DNA from 2 places in the Colwellia sp. MB3u-55 genome. Region 1 is predicted to be linked to the other one. Evidence: riboswitches for the same ligand, from Rfam matches in the RefSeq annotation. Region 1 holds a riboswitch; the other holds the start of a gene.
What was found. A riboswitch is a leader RNA that binds a small molecule or an ion and turns the genes downstream of it on or off. The one in region 1 is predicted to bind thiamine pyrophosphate.
Positions count from the first base shown of each region.

Region 1 (3,435 bases):
CCATAATGTTTTTTTGACCACGAAAAAGAACTAATGCTTTGAGCACCTAAAATAAAGATCTCATTGTTAACGTCGTTTGTTTTCATAAAAGGGTTACTACTTGGCACCCTATAATTTCTTAAGCCCAATTTTTCAGGATTAATGCGTAACACAACGCCAGAATATAAAGCGCCTTCGCTAGCGTTGGCTAAGCTAGCGTTACTGTCAGACAAAGCAACAAGCATTAAGCCATAATCATCGTGCCATACTTTATTATATGGATTAAAGGCAATTTTCTGTATTTGGTGTGTGGCAGTTGGCACCGCAATTCTCAGCACTTCTCTGCGTTGCTGCACATCAATTTTAATTGCCGCTGTGTTGTCGTATTGCCACTGCGTTATCACAGCGTCAAATGGCAATGCAACCGGATCGGCTAATAGCGTTAATCGCGCAACATTATTGTTTATTTTAGCGGGCTCAATATGTGCAGTAAAAAAGTTTTGAAAGCCAGTTTTATCTGCTAACAAAAAACTGGGGTGAAACGTTAGCGCGGTTAATTCAACTTGTTTATCGGTAGTATGATTATTTAAAGGTAAGCTTGCTAAAAAAGTGAGCTTGGCATTATTAAGTAAAGACAATTCGCCAGCAGCGTTTGCAATTAAGTATTGCTGCTTATTCTCACTATTAACAGGTAATGCAATAACGGTTGTTTTATTAGTTGAACTTAGGCTAGGTAGCTGGGCTAAAACTTCGAGTCGAACTTCTTCAGCAACCGTAGTTAAGGGCGTTAATAGCCAATAAAAAGCCAGCAACATTAGAAGTGCTTGCGTAGTTATTTTTTTTATATAATGAAAAACGTCCATATTTTGCCAACAATCCTAATTTTATAAAATTATAGGTAATCCGTTTTAATGTTTCAATAAAATGACTTGGTGTGAATCAATAAATTGTGATTTTTTACTATCATTGAGATAGCTTAATCTTCCGTCGACAACTAATTGGTCGCCTAGCTCGGCTTTATCTTTAATATAATGTGCTTGTTTGCCCCAGATATGTACCGAACGTTCGATAGAAATATTTTGGGTTTGCTGTGTTATAGGCGAATACACTAAATTATTAACGGTTAAGTTAAGCGCGACTAATTCTTTATTATTCTCGGTTAGTACTAAATTAATGTCGCTGCTTATTTCACCACTCATATGCACTTGGTTTATTGACTGGGCGTAACCCTTTGCAAATGTTTGTGCATAAGTGGCGTGTAGTATTTCACGGTTAGCTTTTTTACTATTAAGTAAATAACCTTGCACTAAAATAATATCACCCTTTTGCGAGTGAATAAGTGAACGATCAACAATATCACCAATAACTTTAACCGTATGATAACTCGTCCATTCTTTAAACTGTTGGCTCGTTTTGTCAAACCATCGGCTATGGGTTGCTAATACCAACTCAGCTACAGCAAGGACTGGGTTTGCTTGATAACGAATATCAGGCTTAGCAACTAAATTTCCTAATAAGGTTACTGAACATAAATGATTTTGGCTTAGATGATTTGTCATGGCAATTTAATAAAAAAAACTATAGTGCTAATTTACTGAAAATCATCAGATTAAGCAAATACATGACATTAAACAACCATAATTTTTCTGTACTTTGATGATAAAATTGTTAGTATGCCGAACAAACCAAGGGGTGCAATAAAAAGCTGTTGTTAATAAGCTTTTGTATTGCTGAGAATTTTTACCCTTAATACCTGAAACGGATAATGCCGGCGTAGGAATGGTTAATATGTTGAATATTTATCGTAAACACTTTGTGTAAGTGCTTACTTACGGTGTATTTGCCTTATTGCTCTTTTTTGCTTGCATGCCATAAAAAGAGCCCAGTATGAATTTTATAAAATCTCCTATTTCAATCGCGGTAACAACGACTTTATTGACTTTTGCCAGTGTCACACAAGCAAATGAGTCAAATGATATTGAGCGTATAACTGTCACTTCCAGTTTTAATAAGCAATCTTTAGCGCAAGCACCTACTAGTATTGCAATCATCGACCAACAAAAAATAGCTGAGCAGGGCATTCAACATTTTGAAGAAGTTATTAATGGTGTCGCCAACTTAAATTTCTCTGGTGGAACATCTCGTCCGAAATATTTACAAATTAGAGGCGTCGGTGAACGCTCTGAATACCGCGGTGCGCCAAACTCATCAGTGGGCTTCATTGTCGACGATATCGATTTGTCAGGCTTGGGCATGGCAGCTTCTATGTACGATGTTCAACAAGTTGAAGTCTTAAGAGGTCCACAAGGAACACGTTTTGGTGCCAATGCGCTTGCGGGTTTAATTTACATAAAATCAAAAGACGCAACAGAATTACCCGAGCATGGTTTTAAAGTAACATTAGGCAATGACGACTTAATTAATGTTGCCGGTTATAGCTCTGGTGCTCTCACTGAATACTTAAATTACCGCATATCACTAGAGCAACATCAACAAAACGGTTATCGCGACAATCTTTATTTAAATAGAGATGATACTAATGGCATTGACGAGTTTTCTGGAAAGTTCAAATTGCAATATACGGCAATAGAAGATTTAAGTGTTGATTTTACTTATATATTTGCGGATAACGATAATAGTTTCGATCCTTGGACATTAGATAACAACGGCTTTAATACGATCACGGACAATCCAGGTGTTGATAATCAAAAATCGCATGGTGGGGCACTAAAATTTAGTTTTGAAGGTTTGTCATTTGCAAAATTCGAAGCGATAAGTAGCTATACCACGACAGAGCATCAGCACGCTTATGATGGTGATTGGGCAAACGCAGATTATTGGGCAAGTAAAAATTGTGATGGTGCGCCATGTGAATACAGTTACCTTTGGGACAAACGCGCCGATAGAGATGTATGGTCACAAGAGTTTCGATTATCATCAAATGACGCTTCAAGAATTTTCGACAATACAACTGCTTGGCTAGTGGGTACTTACATTAGCAAAATGAATGAAGATAACGACCTTGACTCTTTTTATAATGGTTGGGCAGACGAAGTACTAGACTCTACATACTCAGCTAATAATTATGCAATTTTTACCCAGTTAGACAGTGTTCTTAACTATGGCCATGAGTTATCAGTAGGTTTGCGCGTTGAAAAACGTTCAACCGATTATAGCGATAGTGCTGGCGATGAGTTTGAACCGTCTGAAACCATGTGGGGTGGACACGTCGCATTGAGTAAGATCATTAACAATGAGCATTCTGCCTATATTCGTGTCGCGCGTGGCTACAAAGCGGGTGGTTTTAATATGGATTTACCCGAGCAATTAATCCAATTTAAAGAATTTGATACCGAAGTCTTAGTCAATTATGAATTAGGCCTACAATCGAATATGCTAAATAATACCTTAGTCAGCCGACTAGCCTTATTCTATATGGACAGACAAGATCAACAA
Region 1 is NZ_JACGUS010000114.1:148,654-152,088, reverse strand. Features, by position in the region: gene H4J66_RS10705 (SHOCT domain-containing protein) at 1-842, opposite strand, end outside; gene H4J66_RS10700 (single-stranded DNA-binding protein) at 888-1,538, opposite strand; TPP riboswitch at 1,658-1,776, shown strand; gene H4J66_RS10695 (TonB-dependent receptor) at 1,867-3,435, shown strand, end outside.

Region 2 (3,435 bases), on a different contig from region 1:
TAAGCCATGAAACGCTGATAATCGCCTTGGTCTTGCTCATGGCTAACCATTAAGGTGCCTGCTTGTTGAAAATAAGTGTAACTGTCTAATTTAGCAAGAATATCAGGCCAAAGCACTAATGACTCAAAGCCCATTTCAACAATATTACGATCGCTATGCATAGCTTCACCTAGCGGCGTTAATAAACCGGCAGCAGCATAAGCGGCACTTTGGTGGCCTTGTTTATTATCTTTATCAATCAAGGTCACTTGATGACCTTGATTAACCAAAGACAATGCCATTAAACGACCCACTAACCCTGCGCCAATAACAACGATATTGGCACAGATTTGAGTAGGTTTAGGGATCTGCTTAGAAATAGTCATCGGCTGACTACTTCACCTGATGGTAAATTTCACTACCGGTCGCTTTAAATTCAGCCGACTTTTCAGCCATGCCTTGTGCTATATCGGTTGGCGTTGCATCTAAAACAATCACTTCGTCAAGTAACTGTATTTCTATTTTATTGCTGGCTTCAAGACCTGCGGCATAATCACGTACTTCCTGAGATATTTTCATCGAACAGAATTTTGGCCCACACATAGAGCAGAAGTGGGCAACTTTACCCGATTCTTGTGGCAAGGTTTCATCGTGATAAGCCTTGGCTCTTTCAGGGTCTAAACCGATATTAAATTGATCGTACCAACGAAATTCAAAGCGTGCTTTGCTCATCGCATTATCGCGAATTTGCGCCCCCGGATGACCTTTTGCTAAATCGCCGGCATGGGCTGCAATTTTATAGGTCATTAAACCTTCTTTAACATCTTCTTTATTGGGTAAGCCTAAATGTTCTTTAGGAGTGACATAACAGAGCATGGCACAACCGTACCAACCAATATTAGCGGCGCCAATACCCGAAGTAATATGGTCATAACCCGGTGCAATATCAGTCGTTAACGGACCTAACGTATAAAAAGGAGCTTCACCACAATGTTTAAGTTGCTCGTCCATATTTGCTTTGATCATATGCAGTGGCACATGCCCGGGACCTTCAATTATCGTTTGAACATCATGTTGCCAAGCAATTTTAGTTAATTCGCCTAAGGTATGTAATTCGGCAAATTGTGCTTCATCATTGGCATCAGCAACCGAGCCAGGGCGTAAACCGTCGCCGAGTGAAAACGAGACATCGTATTGCTTTAATATTTCACAAATATCTTCAAAGTGGGTGTATAAAAAATTTTCTTTATGATGCGCTAAGCACCACTTTGCCATAATTGAGCCACCACGTGAGACAATACCGGTAACACGCTTAGCGGTCATTGGAACATAGCGTAATAATACACCGGCATGAATGGTAAAATAATCAACACCTTGCTCGGCTTGTTCGATAAGGGTATCGCGGAAAATTTCCCAGGTTAAGTCTTCTGCCACGCCATTTACTTTTTCTAGTGCTTGATAGATAGGTACCGTACCAATGGGCACTGGTGAATTGCGCATGATCCATTCGCGGGTTTCATGAATATTACGGCCGGTTGATAAATCCATTACCGTGTCTGCGCCCCACTTGGTTGACCAAACCAGTTTTTCTACTTCTTCTTCAATGGAAGATGTCACCGCCGAATTACCAATATTGGCATTTACTTTAATTAAAAAATTACGGCCAATAATCATCGGCTCACATTCTGGGTGGTTAATGTTTACCGGAATAATTGCTCGGCCACGCGCGACTTCATCTCGGACAAACTCTGCGGTAATTTGCGCTGGAATACTGGCACCAAATGACTGACCTTTATGTTGTAGTAGTAAGGTTTTATCTTTGACCTCCTCACGTTTTAAATTTTCACGAATGGCAATATATTCCATTTCAGGGGTAATGATCCCTTGGCGAGCATAGTGCATTTGGGTAACGTTTTGACCTTTTTTAGCGACACGCATTTTAGGTAAGTGTTCAAAGCGTATTGCGTCAACACCATCGTCAGCTAAACGTTGTTGAGCATAAGTAGAGCTATTTGATGTTAATAGCTCAACATCACCACGACTATCAATCCAACTTTCACGCAGGCGAGGGATACCTTTGTGTACGTCTATATCGACACTTTCATCGGTATAAAAACCTGAGGTATCGTAGACGCAAAGTGGTTCATTTTTTTCGTAGGTTGGCTTATCTTTGTTACCCGCTAATAAAGTATCAGACAAGGTGATTTCACGCATACCTACCTTGATATCGTGGATTTTACCTTGCACATAAACTTTTTTAGAATTTGGGAATGATTGATCTGAAACGTTTTTTAAAAATGTTTCAGCTTGTTCGCGACGTTCTCTGCGAGTGAGATTTTTAGCTGGTTTGGTCATTATGCTGCCTTTTAATAAGTTGCATTTTGTTATAAATGCAGTAATAAAAAGACGAAGTGTAGAGTGAGGAAAAAATAAAACGGAATAAATATTAATGCTTTAACCGCTATATTTTACCTTGTTCCCTTACGCAGATATTAATCTGATCAGGTTCTACGGATCCCGCTTTCGCGATCTCAGCTTTGAATATTTCTTTAGAAATAATCTCAGCACTCCGACAAGTAATTATGGTGATTCTATCGTATTAGTTTCAAAATACGCAATCATAATGTTGTATTTAGTTATAATTAATTTTTTAGATAACAATGTGAGTGGTTGATAGACCTTACCCTTTTTAGGGTTCACAATTTATATTACACAATGCTAGTATATTGTGTACGAGAGAGTGTTAGGACAATAACAATGATAAAAAAACGGATAACGACTTCACTTGCTGGCTTAGTTTGCGCTATGGTTTTTGCTGGGCATGTTAGCGCGAGTAATTGGCAACAAGAAAGTGGCAAGATAACGCATCAAGAACAATTACGTGGCTCAATAACACTAGAAAGAATGTGGTGGGATCTAATTCATTATCATCTTAATGTAAAAGTTGACCCTGAAACTAAGCTTTTTTCAGGTAAAAACATCATGACTTATAACGTGCTAGCTAAAGGTGAACGTTTACAAATAGAGCTACAAGCGCCAATGAAGCTTGAGAAAGTGCACCAAAATGGTAAAGCGCTTGAAGTAGAGCAAGATGGCTATTCTTATTTTATCACCCCAGCCAGTAAGCAAGAAATAGGCTCAGAGCAGAAGATAACTATGTACTTCTCTGGACAGCCCGTTACCGCAAAAAACGCCCCATGGGATGGTGGTATTACTTGGAAGAAAGACAGTAATGGTCTCGACTTTATTGCCACTTCAAATCAAGGCATTGGCTCTAGTATTTGGTGGCCAAATAAAGATCATCCTGCCGACGAGCCCAACAACGGCGTATTAATCAGTGTTGAGGTGCCAGAACATTTAATGGATGTGTCTAATGGCCGATTAATTAAAGTTGAACACAATAAAATTGATAAAACAAAAATTTATCATTGGCAAGTTGTCAATCCTATCAATAAT
Region 2 is NZ_JACGUS010000116.1:99,264-102,698, forward strand. Features, by position in the region: gene H4J66_RS12460 (FAD-dependent oxidoreductase) at 1-365, opposite strand, end outside; gene thiC (phosphomethylpyrimidine synthase ThiC) at 373-2,334, opposite strand; TPP riboswitch at 2,440-2,561, opposite strand; gene H4J66_RS12470 (M1 family metallopeptidase) at 2,737-3,435, shown strand, end outside.
Region 2: linked by a shared signal. The riboswitch ahead of thiC (phosphomethylpyrimidine synthase ThiC) and the one ahead of H4J66_RS10695 (TonB-dependent receptor) in region 1 are both predicted to bind thiamine pyrophosphate.